DNA from 2 places in the Centipeda sp. (in: firmicutes) genome. Region 2 is predicted to be linked to the other one. Evidence: riboswitches for the same ligand, from Rfam matches in the RefSeq annotation. Region 2 holds a riboswitch; the other holds the start of a gene.
What was found. A riboswitch is a leader RNA that binds a small molecule or an ion and turns the genes downstream of it on or off. The one in region 2 is predicted to bind molybdenum cofactor.
Positions count from the first base shown of each region.

Region 1: linked by a shared signal. The riboswitch ahead of ACO6BQ_RS01810 (hydrogenase small subunit) and the one ahead of ACO6BQ_RS09595 (TonB-dependent receptor) in region 2 are both predicted to bind molybdenum cofactor.

Region 1 covers NZ_DBHIVL010000005.1:9,250-17,874, reverse strand. The annotation lists gene hypB (hydrogenase nickel incorporation protein HypB) at 1-155, opposite strand, end outside; gene ACO6BQ_RS01830 (hydrogenase maturation nickel metallochaperone HypA/HybF) at 158-496, opposite strand; gene ACO6BQ_RS01825 (hypothetical protein) at 498-740, opposite strand; gene cybH (Ni/Fe-hydrogenase, b-type cytochrome subunit) at 793-1,476, opposite strand; gene ACO6BQ_RS01815 (nickel-dependent hydrogenase large subunit) at 1,489-3,402, opposite strand; gene ACO6BQ_RS01810 (hydrogenase small subunit) at 3,399-4,487, opposite strand; partial or broken gene ACO6BQ_RS01805 (secretion protein HlyD) at 4,628-4,750, shown strand; molybdenum cofactor riboswitch at 4,908-5,075, opposite strand; gene ACO6BQ_RS01800 (hypothetical protein) at 5,157-5,936, opposite strand; gene ACO6BQ_RS01795 (M23 family metallopeptidase) at 5,949-6,857, opposite strand; gene ACO6BQ_RS01790 (DUF4446 family protein) at 6,960-7,481, opposite strand; gene ACO6BQ_RS01785 (ParB/RepB/Spo0J family partition protein) at 7,518-8,525, opposite strand; gene ACO6BQ_RS01780 (ParA family protein) at 8,512-8,625, opposite strand, start outside.
Region 2 covers NZ_DBHIVL010000063.1:993-9,617, reverse strand. The annotation lists gene recJ (single-stranded-DNA-specific exonuclease RecJ) at 1-1,705, opposite strand, end outside; gene secF (protein translocase subunit SecF) at 1,764-2,681, opposite strand; gene secD (protein translocase subunit SecD) at 2,674-3,906, opposite strand; gene ACO6BQ_RS09610 (5-formyltetrahydrofolate cyclo-ligase) at 3,940-4,557, opposite strand; gene yajC (preprotein translocase subunit YajC) at 4,557-4,835, opposite strand; gene tgt (tRNA guanosine(34) transglycosylase Tgt) at 4,856-5,977, opposite strand; molybdenum cofactor riboswitch at 6,195-6,334, shown strand; gene ACO6BQ_RS09595 (TonB-dependent receptor) at 6,423-7,355, shown strand; gene ACO6BQ_RS09590 (TonB-dependent receptor domain-containing protein) at 7,352-8,419, shown strand; gene ACO6BQ_RS09585 (Rossmann-like domain-containing protein) at 8,485-8,625, opposite strand, start outside.

The sequences.
Region 1 (8,625 bases), on a different contig from region 2:
GCCGCGAGTGTCTGCTCGAGCAGAGAGGTCTTGCCGCAGCCGGGCGAGCCGAGGAGATTCAGCGCATAGATGCCATGCCGCGCAAAGAGTGCCGCATTCTCCGCCGCCGTCGCCTCGTTCTGCCCAAGGATGTCCGCCTTTACAACTACTTTCATACCTATTCCATCTCTATATAGTCGACGCGCATCTCGCGCCCATGCGTGAACTCCATCCCGCCCCCGCAGTCGGGGCAGAGGTAGTCCTGCGGGCGCAGCGCGCGTTCTTTGCCGCAGTCGTGGCAGCGTCCCGCAAGGGGGATGCTCGTCCACGTCAGTGCCGCCGTCTCCGCCATGGTCCCGCGCACGAGCGTCCGAAAGGCAAGCGTCAATGCCTCCGTCTCCACCCCCGAGAGCTCTCCGAGGAGGAGGTGGATGCGCTCGATGCGCTGCGCATGGTTGTCCCGCGCGTGCATGAGGGCGATGTCAAGGATGCCCTCGGCAATCGCCATCTCGTGCATCCTAGAGCTCCGCCGAGAGATTGTGCGCAGCGAAGGTGCTGATGAGTTCCGTCATCTTCGTCTTTGCCGGGTCATAGTCCACCGTCGTCTCACCGTCATGCGTGTGGATGTGCACATAGAGCACACCCGCAAGGCCGAGGAGAGCCTTCTCCACGGCGGCAGCATTCTCCGTCGTATAGCCCTTGACAAAAAACTGCAAATGCGTCGTACTCTCCGCGAGGCCGCAGCCACATTCCTTACACATAAAGATCTCCTTTGATTCGTTCCCATCCTACGCTGTTTGCCCAACGCAAACCTCACTCCACATCCTGTGCGTCTGCCGCCGTATGCCGCAGCAGCTTCGACCCTGCGAACATACTTGAGACCTCCGCCTCACCCTCCATGAACTCCGCACGGACGACGAGGTAGAAATGCCCAATCGCGAACAGCATAATCGCCCATGCCGCATAGTGATGCACGAAATGCGACATGAACTCGTTCCCGAGGACATGGTTCACCCAACCGAACAGGATGCCGCCGATCGCCGACGGTTCCGTCATGTAGTACATAGCAAAGCCCGTCAGCACCTCGACCGCCACCATCACATACAGCCCCGCGTATGCTGCGCGCGCCAGAGGGTTGCGCAGGAAGGGGCGATGAGACGTGCGCAGGAAAATGTAGTGCTGCACAACTTCCCACGCATCCAGATAGTACTGCTTTTTCCAGAAATGCGGGAAAAGGCGATCGCCGCGATTGATGATAAAGCCGTAGACGCGCCCGATGAAGCCCGCACAGAACGCAAACGCCGCAATGAAGTGGATGTTGCGCACGAGGTTCATCAGGAGCGGCGTATTCGTCGGCTCGGAGGCAAGGATCACGGGCGGCTTCGTAATGAGAAAGCCCGTGATAAAGAGCACGATGATCGCAATGACCATCAGCCAGTGAAAGATGCGCAGAAAGGGGCTAAAGAGGTAGTACTCCTTGCGTACTTCTTGTTTCATGCGGATCGCCCCCTATTCGTCCACGCGCACGCCGGCGTAGGGGTCGGTCGTGACGACGCGGATCTTCTCCCCCTTCGCGTTAAAGAGGTGGGTCGAGCACGCCATGCACGGATCGAACGAGCGCACCGCCTTCACGATCTCGAGCGGCTTGTCCGCAATCTTCACGGGCGTATCCATCATCGACATCTCGTATGCGCCGTGTCCTGCCGCATCATCGCGCGGGCAGGCGTTCCACGTCGTCGGCACAACCGCCTGATAGTTCGCCACCTTGCCGTCCTTGATGACGACCCAGTGACTGAGCGCACCGCGCGGTGCCTCGTAGAAGCCGACGCCCTTTGCCTCCTTCGGCCAGGTCGAGGGATCCCACTTGTCGTTGTTCACCACGCGCGTGTCGCCGCTCTTGATGTTCGCAACGAGCTTGTCAAAGAAGAACTTGCTGATCTCCGCCTGCAGCTGCGCATCGAGCGCACGTGCCGCCGTGCGGCCGACCGTCGAGGGCAGCCACGCCTCGGCAGGAACGCCGAGCACCTTCGTCACTGCGTCGATCTGGTCGACAATCAGCTGCTCCGCCCACGTCAGCTCGCCGAGCAGCCCCTGCTTTGCCTTCGTGTAGAGCACGATATAGCGCGCGAGCGGACCGACCTCGCAGAGCTTGCCGCGCCATTTCGGCGTCTTGAGCCACGAGTATTTGCCCTGCTCGTTCAGCGCCTTCCACTCCGTCTTCGTGCCTTCCTTCGGCTCCGTGTAGTGCGGCTTCGTCTCGCCCTCCCACGGATGCAGCCCCTTGCTGTCGCCGCCGCTGTACTCGTACCAGCCGTGCTCGACGCTCTCGCTGATGACCTCGGGGTCGGAGACATCCTCCATCTTGAAATCATAGACCTTTGCCTGCATCACGCCACCCGCAAAGTTCTCGACAACGCCGTTGCAGCGCACGAGCAGATCCTTGAAGAAATCGCCGTTCGTCGCGCCGCTGAACGACTCCTCGGGGAACATACCGAAGCCGAGCACGCGCTCCTTCGCGAGACCGCCGCCCGAGACATAGCCTTTCTGCACATACAGATGCCCGATGGCGAGCACGTCCGGCAGGTAGTAGTCGTTCATCATATGACGCGCGGACTGGATCGAGCGGTCGACAATCGCCAGGCGTGCCGTGTTGATCGGCGCATTGCCGTCCTCCATTGAGATGGAGCAGGGCATGCCGCCGAGCACATAGTGCGGATGCGGGTTCTTGCCGCCGAAGACAACGTGCGGCACGACGAGATCGCGCTGCTTGTCCAGCATCTCGAGGTAATGCGAGATCGCCATGAGGTGCACCTCGGGCGGCAGCATCTGATAGTCGGGGTGATCCCACCACTGCGCGGAGAAAATACCGAGCTGACCGCTCTCCACGATCTTCTGCACCTTCGCCTTGATCGCCGCATAGTACTCGGGATTCGAGACGGGCACGTCGTGCGGGTATGCCTCCGTATCGAGTCCCTGAGGGCCGCGGAAGGGGAGACGATAGGTCCTGAGCACCGTGTTCTGGAGTGCCGCCGTCGCCGCAGGATCCGCCTTCAGCGCCTCGAGCGGGCTGACCCAGTCGAGCGCGTGGAGGTGGTAGAAATGGATGATGTGGTCCTGATGTCCGAGGCATGCCGCAATGATGTTGCGGATGTAGTGTGCATTCTTCGGAATGGTGATGCCAAACGCGTCCTCCACGGCGCGCAGCGACGCGAGCGCATGGGACGACGTGCACACACCGCAGATGCGCTGGATGTATGCCCACGCATCGCGCGGGTCGCGGTCGTTCATGACGAGCTCGAGACCGCGCCATGCCGTACCGGAGGAGATGGCATCCGTGACCTTGCCCGTCGCCTCATCCACCTGGATCTCGACGCGCAGATGTCCCTCAATGCGCGTAATCGGGTCGACAACAACGTGTTTCATTCATGCACCTGCTTTCCCTCTTTTTCGAGCTGCTTCTCATGGCATTTCTTCTGTACGAGGCTCGCGCCCGCGTGTGCCGCGACACCAACTGCCGTCGCCACGGCAAGCCCCGCACCGACCATATCCACGTCGATGCCGTCATACTCGGGCAGACGTTTCGAGAAGGGTGCATCGTCCCAGAAATTCGCATTGCTGCACCCGATGCAGGGTGCCCCCGACTGGATGGGGTACGACATCCCCTGATACCACCGCAGATTTCCGCAGGAGTTGTACGTCTCAGGCCCTCGGCAGCCGAGATGATAGAGACACCACCCCGCCTTTGCGCCCGCATCGTCGAAGCGATCGGCAAACATGCCCGCATCGAAGAACGGACGGCGGTAGCAGGTGTCGTGAATACGGTTGCCGTAGAACTGGCGCGGCCGTCCCTCCCCGTCGAGCGGGGGCAGTGTGCCGAAGAGCGCGACATGCATGACGACACCCGTCATAACCTCAGGGATCGGCGGGCAGCCGGGCACGGCGATGTAGGGTTTCGCGCCAATGAACGAGCGGATGCCCTTGGACTCCGTCGGATTCGGCGCAGCTGCCTGGATGCCGCCCGCCGTCGCACACGTCCCGTAGGCGATGACCGCCTTTGCCCCCTCGGCGACACGCCTCAGCGTATGCGAGAAGGGATGTCCGCCCGACATGCAGGTATACTCGTGCGCCCCCGATGCGACCGCACCCTCGACTGCGAGAATATACTCTCCGTGGTACTTTTTGATCGTGGTCTCGAGGTGCTCCTCGAACGGCTCGCCGCAGCCCGCACTCAGGACATGGCTGTACTCAAGCGCGATGTTGTTCAGCACGAGATCGGATGCAAGCGGTGCACCCGAGCGGATGAAGGACTCATCGCAGCCCGTGCACTCGTGCCCATGCAGCCAGATCACGACCGGCAGCGGCTTCGTCTCCGCCGCCTCGACGACCTTCGTCATCATGTCCGTGCTCAGCCCCATCAGGGACGTGAGCGTCACACAGCCCTTCAAAAAGCTGCGCCGACTCATGCCCTTTGCGAGATAGGTCTCCCACAAGCTCTCCCTTTTACTCACATGAATCCTCCTAACCAATACACCATTTATAATTGATAATTATTACTCCTAGCTGTAGAAAATTTTCATAATTATACACCCATCCCATCAAAAAAGATATAGGAATCGCTGATAAAATGAAGTCTGTCAGATTGGCGTAGATTTTTCGTCCGAACAAGGAGGCAAACCGGACGCATAGCGAGGGCTATGTGGAGGATTTGCCGACACAGTGCGGGCAAAAAAGATGCGTCAAGATGGCAGTGCTGAATTTATCAGTGCTTCCTATACACTTTTGGGCAATACGAAAACTAATTTTGTGTTCGTTTTTGCATCCAAAAAAGGGCTGTCTCCCGCACCCAAAGGCACGACAAACAGCCCCTTAACACAGCCATATACACTGCATCTGCACACACGAAAACAGATACATGAAAAAGCCCTGTGACGGCAATTCTGTCGCTTCCTTTTCAATGGGGAGGCGATTCCTCCCGGCGGGAAGGCGCGCGCATTTCTGCGCGACCCCTGTGCGCGTCTTGGGAAAATCCCGCAGCACTGGCGCAATATCATAGGCGCACTGCCCTTAGATATTTTTGCTCGGAAACGTGGAAGAGAGCTCATTCTCTCCCGCGATTTAATTGTGCATTAATTCTAACAGGAAATCGCCGTGCTGTCAATATGCGACATTTATTCTCATCATGTGTACGATTTATTTTTTTTCTTCGCCGCCTTCTTCACGGCATTGCGCTCCTTCGCCGCCATTGTGTTCGGACGGATCTCGGCGGCGTGCCCGTCACGCTCACTGTCCGTAATGACGGTATTCTCAGCGTCATAGGCGATGATCTCATAGGTGCGGATCGTGTTTTTCTTCGTGTCGAGCACGCGCCGTTGGAGTGTGTAGCCGACATTGCGGTACGCTTCGTCGTGCATTGCATCCACGAACTGCGCCTTGCCGAGGTCGTTGTAGAGGATGAGCTGCCAGTAGGAGATGCTCCCATCGCTGTTGCGCTGCATCTTCGAGCGGTCAAAGAACCAGCCGCGCCGCTCGTCGCCCTCGATAAAGAGCCAGTCGCCCTCCTTCAAGGTCACGGGCTCGATCGCCGTCGCCACCCCGTAGGCAGCGTCGTCGGACGCACCGTCCACATGGGCACTCAGAGCCGTGCCGCTCCCGCGCCCGCCCCTCTGCGGTGCGGACGGATCCTCGGCAACATCCTTTTTCACTGTCTCCTCATTGACGGGATGGACGGTGGTGGCAGAGCCCGAGCCGACAGGCTCATCGCCCAGCTCGTCCATCTCCTCGTCCAAGACGCTCTCCTCGTCCCGTGTATTCGCGCGTGCATGCGCTTCTGTGGCAACGGTACTCCCGTGGTGCTCCTGCGCCGTCATGACCTCGTGGATGTCCGCTTTCTCGGCGGCGTCCCCCCCCGCGGGGAGGATGAGAAGACCTGCGGCAAGCAGGCAGATACTGGCTTTCATAGCGTTCCTCTCTTATAGATATCCTGCGGGATTGACGGGCGCACCGTTCACGCGCACCTCGTAGTGAACATGGGGCCCCGTGGAGCGTCCCGTCGAGCCGACATAGGCGATGACCTCACCGCGCCGCACCTGCTGTCCGACCGTCACAGCGACGGCGGAGGCGTGCCCGTAGCGCGTCACGATGCCGCCGCCGTGATCCACATCGACCATGTTGCCATAGCCGCCGTTCCACCCTGCCGCCGTAACAACACCGTCAGCGGTTGCAACGATGGGCGTGCCCATATCGGCGGCAATGTCGATCCCCTGATGGAACTCCGTGCCGTTAAAGCGCAGCCCGTAGGGCGAGCTGACGTAGCCCGCCGCCGGCCAGATGGAGGGCGTCGTGTGGGGGGCACTGTCCGAGGCATAGGAGGCCGCACCGGGGAACTCCCTGCGCATGGTCTCGGCGAGGAGGTCAATGGACGAGCGGCGCGTACTGAGACGTTCCTCGATCATCTCGAGTGCCTCGGAGAGATCCGCCGTGGTCGGCGTATGCTGCTCGCCGCCCGTCGGCGAGACCATCCCCTCCTGCACAGTCTCGTCCGCTGCGGCGGGCGATGCACCGACAATAGCACGCAGCCCGTCCTCGGCGCGGCGGAGACTGTCAAGATCCTGTTGGAGGGCGGATGCCTTTTTCGACACCTGTAGGATCTGCTCCTGCTGGATGCGGTTCGCCTCGCGCAGCTGTGCCGTCTCAGACGCGTGCATTTCTCCGTTCATCAGCGTGTAGACGGAGAGCACTGCACCGACGGTGAGGAGGGCAACTGCCGCGCCCGCCCCGACGGCGAGCACGCGCAGAGAGCGCAGTGACAGGCGCACAGTGCGCGTCACATCCTCCTCGCTGTCGATGAATTGAATTTTATAGCGTTTTTCTTCGTTCAAGTCGTTCTCCTATGTTATGATGTGTCAGGTCCGTTTTCTTCGCCCTATCCTAGCCGAACAAAATGAAAACCTGCTGAGTGCCAGCAGGTTTCCTGTGCTATTTCAATACTGAATCGGCAGCGGCTGTGCCATTGCCTCCCGCAGCACGCCCTTTTCCTCATCGGTCAGCGGGTACTCCGAGGAGCCGCCCTTGATCGGCTTGATGTAGCTGCGCGAGTCCGCCCGCGCGAAGATGCTTGAGAAGATCACGCCGTCGTTGTTTGCATCGAGCATCGCAACCGCATAGCTGAGGTCACCGCCCATGTCCTCGAATGCGCGAAAACGCACCATCGCGGTGCGTACGAGAGACTTGCGGATGAACTGGCGGATGAGTTCGTTCTCCTCGAGGATGCGCGTGTTCGTCGCGGCGACCTGCTCGACCTCGTGGATGTGTTGGAGCAACATCCCCTCAATGTCCTCCGTCTCCGAGCCGCGCATCATCTCGCGGTAACGGCTGCTCATCGTCGAGAGGCGCACCATCGTATAAATGACGAGAATCAATAAGACCAGAATGAGCAGCATCGAGGCGAGCAGGAGGGATGCCTCATGTGCCGCAATATAGTTGACAAGATTGTTCAGAAACAATGCTTTTTCCCTTCTTCCCTACGTTACTTGGGGTATTCACACCGTAAAGGATTGCGTGGAGATGGCACGCAGTGCCGCGCGCTTGTCCTCCTTTGCCGCGCTGTCCGAACCCGTGAGGAGAGCCAGCAGCCGCTCGAGATCGTCTGCGGAGAAATAGCTGATCTCAAGGCGTCCCTTGCCCTGCTCGCGGCTCTCCTGTATGCGCACCTTTGTCCCGAGGCTGCGTGTGAGCCGCTCCTCTGCCTCACGGACAAAGATGTCGGGCGTGCGCACCTTCGCGGGCTGCGCTGCCTTTTTGAGCACATTCGGATCCTTGAGAAGTCGTTTCACCAGAGCTTCTGCGCCGCGCGCGGAGAGTTCGTGCTCCTGGATGTACTCCGCCGCTTCGCGTTGGAGGGTTTTGCTCTCAAGTGCGAGGAGCGGACGCGTCTGTCCCATGGAGAGGACGCCGTTCGCGATAAATGCCTGTACTTCCTCGGCGAGCCGCAGGAGGCGGACGCTGTTCGCAATCGCCGAGCGGCTGCGTGCCACGCGGCGTGCCAGTTCCTCCTGCGAGAGGCGGAACTTCGTCAGCAGCTGTTCGTAGGCGCGCGCCTCCTCGATGGGATTCAGATCCTCGCGCTGGATGTTCTCGATGAGAGCCATCTCCGCCATCTCTGCATCCGATGCCGTACGCACGACCACGGGAACGGTCGCGCGCCCCGCGAGACGCGCCGCACGGAGGCGACGCTCCCCCGCAATCAGCTCATACTTCCCGTCGCCGACGGCACGCACGGAGAGTGGTTGGAGGATGCCGTGACGCGCGATGGACTCGCGCAGCTCCTCCAATGCCGCCTCATCGAACTCGCGGCGCGGCTGAAAGCGGTTCGGTGCAATCACTTCGACTGAGATTTCGGTCGGGTTCTCGGGCACGGCAGATGCTGCGGCAGGTGTTTCCTCCGCTCGCACAGGTGTGTCCGTCTTTGGAGCACCCGCAAGGACATTTTTCCCAAGCCCGAGTGCGCCAAGCCCACGTCCGAGGCCGCCCTGTTTAGCTTTCTTCACGCTTCATGACCTCCCTTGCGAGCCCGATGTAGCTCTCCGCACCGCGCGACGTGATGTCATAGGATGTGATGGGCTGCCCGAAGGACGGCGCCTCCGAAAG
Region 2 (8,625 bases):
CGCGCTCCGGAAAAATGCGCTCGTGCGCGGCGGGCATGACGGAGTCCACCATACACTGCACGGAGCGCGCCCCCTGCCACTCGTTGATGCTCGGCGTATAGGCGAGATCCCCCGCCTCCTCCGTCACAATCTCCGCAAGCTCGCCCGCGTTCCAGTAGAGTGCCGCGACGTGCTTCTGACGTGTACCGACCTCCATGCGCAGATGTTTCCCGTCCGCGCCAATGGCAGATGCCGTGCGCGGGCGCAGATCGCGCACGCCGAAGACGGGGCGCGGATTCCCCATGCCGTACGGCTCAAGCAGGGCAAGCTGCTCGACCGCTGAGAGCGTCCAGTCCGCAGGTGCGACGAGCCCCTCAATGGAGATTTTCGGTGTGAAATCATCTGTTGTCAAATGCGTATTTACATAGTTCGCGAACGCCGTGCGAAAATCCTCCACACAATCACAGGCAAGTGTCAAACCCGCCGCCATCTCATGCCCGCCGAACTGAATGAGCGTCCCCCTGCACGCAGCCAGAGCCTCGTACATATGCAGCCCCGCAATGCTGCGGCAGGAGCCCTTGTAGACATCGCCCTGCCGTGTGAGCACGATACTCGGGCGATAGTATTTATCGACGAGACGGGAAGCGACAATGCCGATCACGCCGGAATTCCATTTCTCCCCTGCGACGACAATCGCAGGTACATCGGGCGTAAAATCCGCGAGCATTTCCTCGGCCTCCGCGAGAATCCCCTGCTCCAAATCACGCCGCTCCGTGTTGAGCTCATTCAATTCGCCCGCAATGCGATCCGCCTCCCGCACTTCCTCGGCGGTCAGCAGCTCCACACCGCTGCGCGCCGTTTCAATGCGTCCCGCCGCATTCAGGCGCGGTGCGAGCTGGAAGCCGACCATCCCCGTATTGATCGCCTTGCCCTCAATGCCAGCAACGCGAATCAAGGCAGCGATTCCCTCACAGGGATGCGTGGACATAGCCGCAAGCCCCATCTGGACGATCTTGCGGTTCTCACCGATGAGCGGCACGAGATCGGCGACCGTACCGAGCGCGACGATGTCCATATCCTCCGCATAGCTCCGCTCCTCCTCCGCCTGCCAAAGAGCCTGCACGAGCTTGAACGCGACGCCGACACCCGCGAGTTCTTTGAACGGGTAGGAGCAATCGGCTCGATGGGGATTGAGGACAGCATAGGCAGAAGGAAGTTCCGCCCCCGGCAGATGATGATCGGTGATGATGATATCCATCGCCCCGTCCATCTCCGCTACTACGTCCACGGATGAGATGCCGCAGTCGACGGTGACAAGCAAATCACAGCCCTCCGCTGCAAGCTGTGCGAGTGCTGCGCCGTTGATCCCATAGCCCTCGGTAAAGCGGTTCGGAATATAGTAGGAGACCGTACCGCCGAGTGCGCGGATATTCTTCATGAGGAGTGTAGTCGAGGTCATGCCGTCCACATCGTAGTCGCCGTAGACAACGATCCGCTCGCCCTCATGAATCGCCTTCCGTATACGCAGGACGGCTTTTTCCATATCCCTCATGAGAAAGGGATCGTGGAACGGCTCGTCCTCCGGATGAAGGAAGGCCTGCGCATCTTCTGCAGAGCGTATCCCCCTATGCCAGAGAATCTGACCGATGATTGGTGGAGCTCCGATGTCGCGTGCAAGCGCAGCCCCTTCGTCGGTTTGTGCGCGTATGACCCATTCTTTCAGCATCGTCTCCCCCCCTTCCTTTCAATAGCAAAAGAGCCTGTCCCGTGACAGGCTCTTTTCGTTATCCCTCCACGGCCGCAGGTTTCGCGGCAGGACGCCGCTCCGTGCGATTCCGCAGCTCGATCCAGAGCTGACTTGCAATGAAGATGGAGGAGTAGCAGCCGCTGGCAAAGCCGACAAGAAGCGCAAACGCGAAGTCCTTCGTTGTCTCTCCGCCGAACCAGTACAGCGCGAAGGTCGTGAACAGAACCGTGAACACCGTATAGAGCGAGCGCGTCAGCGTCTGATAGATGGATGTGTTGACAAGCTCGTTCACATCGCCGCCGCGACGGAAATGCAGTTTCAGATTCTCGCGGATGCGGTCAAAGATAACGATCGTATCATTGATCGAGTAACCGACGATGGTAAGCAGTGCCGCGATAAACGACGAATCAATCTGCCGCTGCGTAAGCGAAAATACCGCGAGCACGATGATAATATCGTGGATGAGCGCGAGCACCGCCGACACGCCAAATCGCCACTCAAAGCGATAGGCAACGTAGAGAATGATGAGTGCCCACGAGATGACAAGCGCGAGTACCGCATTCGTAATCAGCTCGCCGCCAATCGTCGCGCCGACCTTCTCCTCGCGCAGCACGGTGTAGGGCCCGACATCCTGCGTGAGCGAAGCCATAACTTCCTTGCGCTGGCTCTCCTCAAGATCAATCGTGCGGATCATGACGTTCTCGGAGGACTCGATGCCCGACTCCGCGCCCGCAAGCTGAATTGTACTGCCATCGAGATTGTATTTCGCAAGACTCGAACGCACATCGGAGAGCGTCACAGGCTGCTCAAAGCGCAGGTCGATGATCGTCCCGCCCGTGAAGTCGATGCCGAAGTTGAAGCCGCGTACCCCCATGCAGATCAACCCGGGGATGATGAGCACGAGGGAGATGAGAAACCAGATTTTCCGATGTCCTGCAATATCGAACTTAGGCACTCTTCTCATCTCCCTTCTTCTTCACACCGAGCATAAAGCCGTTCGCACCATAGAGTGCGGAGCTCTCGGACAGCTTCGAGTTAATCATGAGCTTCAGCAGGTACTGCGTCAGTGTAATCGCCGTAAACATCGAGAGCATCGTTCCAACCCCGAGCGTGATCGCAAAGCCGCGAATTGTCCCCGTCCCGAGGAAGAAGAGCACGCCTGCAGCAATCAGCGTCGTGACGTTCGAGTCAAAGATCGTCGTAAACGCACGCTTGAAGCCCGCATCCATCGCATGCCGCAGGGTCTTTTGGTTGACCTGGTACTCCTCCTTGAAATGCTCAAAGATGAGGACGTTCGCATCGACCGCCATGCCGATCGAGAGAATAATACCCGCCACGCCCGGCAGCGTCAGCGTCGCATCCATCAGATAGAGGATGCCGAGCAGCATGACCGTATATGCCATGAGTGCCACGTCCGCGATAAAGCCCGAGAGATGGTAGAAGAAAATCATGAAGAGCACGACCGCACCGAGCCCGACCACAAACGCGAACTGGGACTTATCCTTCGAGTCCTGTCCGAGCGTCGGGCCGACCGTACGCGTCTCGATGATCTCAACCTTCACGGGAAGTGCACCGCTGCGCAGGACGACCGCGAGGTTCTGCGCCTCCTCAAGCGTCTTCTGCCCCGTGATCTCCGCACGCCCGCCGAGAATCGGCTCACGCACGTTCGGCGCAGTCAGCACCTCGCCGTCGAGCAGGATCGCAATCGTACGCCCGACGTTCTTCATCGTGAGATCGGCAAATTTCTGTGCGCCCTCATCCGAGAACTCTAGGTTGACGACGTTCTGTCCCGACTGCGGATTCGTCGATGCCTGTGCATCCTTCAGATCCGTCCCCGTGAGCACCGTATGCCCCTCTTCGTCGCGGAACTCGAGCATCGCCGTCTTGCCGATCGTTCGGATCGCAGCATCGGGATCCTTGATGCCCGGCAGTTCGATGATGACACGACGCTCCCCCTCACGCTGGATGATTGGCTCGGTCAGTCCAAGCGAGTTGACGCGCTTCTCCATGATCGCAATGACGCGGTTCATCGCATCGTCGTTGACCTGCGCCTGCTCCGTATCGACCGCCTCCAAAACAACGTGCGTTCCGCCCTGCAGGTCAAGGCCCTGCCGAATCGAGCTCGCGAGTGGCTGAACTAGGAAAAAAAACGCGCCGATGATGACCACAATCGAAATCACCAGCTTTAACAGACTATGTTGTCTCAACAGTCCTCACACCTCTTCCTCAAGGTAGTATCCATTGCAGGAAATCATGCGCCGCTCGGTCAAAATGACATCGACGCGGGCGTCCTGCACACCCATCGGTACAGCAGGAACAATCTGAAAATCAAAGGCGAGCACAACCCGCACTGCATTTCCCGCACGCGGCAGGAAACGGTCATAGTAACCACCGCCTAGCCCCAAACGTCCGCCATCCGAAGAAAATGCCGCTCCCGGGACAATGATAACATCAATCTCCTCGGGGGGGACAATGCTGCCGCGCGTGGGATCCGGTGTTGCTATACCGAAAACACCGTCCGTCAGCGCATCCATCGAGGGCAGCTCCCGCGCCTCCATCGTCCCCCTGCCCGTGATCTCAGGCAGGACGATACGCCGCCCGTCCGCGAGCAGGATCTCCATAAACGGAACTAGGTCAATCTCCTCTTCCATGGAGGCATAGAGCATAATGGTTTGCGCTGCCTTCAACACGGACAGCTGTGCCACGCGCGCACATATGCTGCGGCTCGCCTCTTTGCGCTCCTCAGCCGAAAATACACGGCGACGGGCAAGCATTTCCCGCCGCAGTATGCTCTTTTGTTCCGCTAAAATCTCATCTGCCACGCACCGCATCACTCGGGCGTATTCACAGCACTGATTGCCGAGCGTTCAAAGACGATGTTCACGCCGTCTGCCACACGCAGCGTCACGCTTTTATCATCAAGTGCCGTGATCTTGCCATGCATCCCGCCGAGCGTGATAATCTCATCGCCAACTTTCAGCGCGGCAAGCATCGCATCACGTTTCTTCTGCGCCTGCTTTTGCGGACGATAGAGAAGAAAATAAAAGAAGAGCACCAATATGATAATGGGTCCCCACGAGCTCAGCTGTGCCATCATTTCTGCATCCATAAATACAACTCCTTCAAATATTATCTTTTATGATAGTGATTCATAAAATCCTGATAAAATGCGGGGAACGTCCCCGCGATAATCGCCGCACGCATACGCCGCATGAACTCCTGCAAGAAGTAAAGATTGTGCAGCGTCAGGAGGCGCAGACCAAAGATCTCCTCGGCACGCACAAGATGACGGATGTATGCCCGTGTATAGCCGTTGCGGCAGGTGTAGCAGCCACAGCCCTCCTCGAGCACCGTATGGTCGTGCGTATGCACTGCGTTCTTCATCACGAGCCGCCCCGTCCACGTCATCGCCATACCGTTGCGCGCCACACGCGTCGGGAAAACGCAATCGAACATATCGATTCCATGCCGTACACCCGTGAGAAGGTAGTCCGGCGTGCCGACCCCCATGAGATAGCGTGGCTTGCTTGCGGGAAGCAAGTCCACCGTGTAGGAGAGGATCTCCTCCATCAGCTCGTGCGGCTCGCCGACACTCAGGCCTCCGATGGCATAACCGGGCAGATCAAGTGCCGTTACCTCGGCGGCGTGCCACGCACGCAGATCGCGGTACATACCGCCCTGCACAATGCCGAAAAGTCCCTGCCCCTCTGCATCCGCCATTGCGTCACGGCAGCGCACGAGCCACCGCTGCGTGCGCTCCGTCGATGCCTTGGCATAGGTGTGGTCGGCAGGATACGGGATACACTCGTCGAACGCCATGACAATATCCGAGCCGAGTGCTTTCTGCACCGCCATCGATACCTCGGGCGAGAGAAACTGCTTCGAACCGTCGATGTGCGAGCGGAATGTCGCGCCCTCCTCCGTGATCTTGCGGAGATCGCCAAGGCTGAACACCTGAAAGCCGCCGCTGTCCGTGAGGATTGCACCGTCCCAGTGCATGAACCGATGCAGACCCCCCGCCTCGCGCACGAGATCCATGCCAGGGCGGAGAAAGAGATGATAGGTATTGCTGAGGATAATGCCCGCGCCAAGTTCACGCAATTCGTCAGGCGATACGCCCTTGACCGTCGCCTGCGTGCCCACGGGCATGAAGATGGGCGTCGGAAAGCTGCCGTGCGGCGTGTGGATCACGCCCGCACGGGCGCCCGTCGTCTCGTCTTTGCGAATCAGCTCATATGTTATCGCTGCCACTCATGCCCTCCCATCTCAAAACACCCTGTATCATAACACAAAAGCGAGAGATTTTCAAAACACAAATCCATGGGAATCGTTGATAAAATGAAGTTCGTCAGATTGGCGTAGATTTTTTCGTCCGAACAAGGAGGCAAACCGGACGCATAGCCAAAGCTATGTGGAGGATCGAGGGCACAGTGCGGGCAAAAAAGATGCGTCAAGATGGCGCGGCTGAATTTATCAGTGCTTCCCTAAGGGCAGTGTGCCTATGATATTTCGCCTGAGCGTGCGTTCTTTTGAACACTTCTGCTCACAGGGCTCTCGCAGAAATGCGACAGCCTTCCCGTATTGAAAAGGAAAACGACAGGAACGGACTGCTTCTTTGTCATGCAGGGACTGTTTGTCGTGCGCTTCGTACGGGAAACAGTCTATTTTTGTGTGATGAAGAAAAGGAGAGGTATTCATGAAGCGAACACGGAAGTACCAAACCGCCCTCGTGGCAGCCGTCATGACAGGATTTGTATTCCTGCCGCAGGCATATGCCGCCGACACGGCATATGAGACCGATACGGTCAAAGTCGAGGCAGAGGGCGTTGACAAGTACCTTGTGACGACGAACACGATCACGGCAGAGGAGATTGCGGAGCGTGGTTATCATGACCTCGCCGACATCCTCTCACAGGTGCCAGGGCTTTATATGGCACCGGCGGATAAGAACAGCAAGATGGTGCGCATCCGTGGCGCGGAGGTCGGGCAGACGAAAGTCTATATTGACGGCATCCCTGCGTTTCCTCTCAACGGTATTGCTACGAATGCAGCGGCTGATCTTTCGACGATTCCGGCAGACAGCATTGCAAAGGTCGAGATCATCAAGGGACCGGGACCCGTACAGTATGGCACAGACTATAAGGGCGGCGTCATTCTCGTGACAACGAAGGACGGTGACGGTGCAGGGAAATTCCATCTGAGTATCGCCGGTGGCTCCCATCATACCTATGATACACGCATCGGATATAGTGGCAGCGATAAGAATATCAGCTATGCACTGAATGCATCAAAGCGTCATACGGGCGGCTATCTGCCGAATGCGGAAAACGACAAGCTATACTTTGACGGTAAGATCAAGTTCAAAACGAGTGACAAGTCCTCTCTCATATTGAGCGGATATTACTCCGATATGGACAGCGAGATCTCCAACAGTATCGATCCACAAACGGGAAAAACCCTGACTGCAGATATCAACTGGTCAATCAATGTCGATGATCTTTCAGATGCTATGCAGAAGTCATATAGAAAGAAGAACAAAACGAACAACTGGCATTACAAGGGGTTCGAACAGAGCAACATTGCACTCCAGTACGAAAGCGTCCAAATGATCGGTGGCAGTATGATGTGAAATACTATCATCTGATTGATGAGAATAATCTGTGGGTGCACAATCTATTGAGAAGCGACGGCGGAACTCTTCTAAACTATAACAATCCTCGCAGACCGGAATGGTACCGCAGTGGCTGGTTCTCCACAGGAAACGGCATTGAGGCGAACGCTTCCACCGCACTTGGCGACAAGCACCAACTGAGTTTTGGGGCAAAGTACGTCAAGATTGACTGGCATACGGATTCCAACAACCTCTCCAAAGGTGATGAGGGAACGGATAATCGTACAAGTTTCTACATTGAGGACGCATGGAGCTTTGACACAAAGACGCGCATGACACTCGGCGTGCGCCATGAGTCCCTGTCACAGGATGCAAATAATGTAAAGAGTTCGGATCGTGCAACGGATCCCGTCCTCAATATCACACATGATCTGACGAAAGCGGATACCCTGCGATTCTCGGCAGGACGCACGCATTTCTTTGTGCAAGCAAAGTCGGCAGCTACCAATATTCGTGCCAATGTGGCTGTACCGAAGCCGGAACGCGACCGCAATTTTGAGCTGGGCTGGAAGCATCGTTTCAGTCCCAAGGCAGAACTCGATCTTGCCGTATTCTATACGGATGTAACGGATCGCATTGTTCGCCTTGTCAAAGGAGGTCCGTTTTATAATATCGACCAGACCAAGATTCGCGGAGCAGAACTTGGCTATCAGCACAAATTCACACAGAAATTGTCCGCCTTTGCCAACTATACATGGATGAGCACGGAGGACAAGTCAAATGGGAAGACGACGAATGCTGCCGGTATCCCCCATCAGATGATGAATCTCGGGCTGACCTATCGCGAGGGCAAATGGCGCTCCACCCTGCTCGGACGTGCTGTGAGCGGATGGACGAATGGTGAAAAGAATCCGAACAGCTCCGGCTACTTTACGGCAGATCTCGATCTGTGCTATGAGCCGCAGACGGATCTCGGTGTCTTCCTGCGCATTAATAACATCTTCAACAAAGACTATCAGGACAAGCTCTATCATCCGGCAGAGGGGACAAATTTCCTCCTCGGCATGGATATGACGTTCTAATCGCTCAACATAAAACAGAGTTGCTGTACGCTTTGAAAACGTACGGCAACTCTGTTATGTTGTATTCAGACAAAATGTGGAAGAACGTCTGCCATCTTTCCACAGCTTGCAATATCGGTTTCATAGCCGAAATGAACGAGATCGGCAGCGAGTGCAGCATCAGTTGCTGTAAATCCCGAAAGACCGTTTGCACCGTAGTCAAAAAG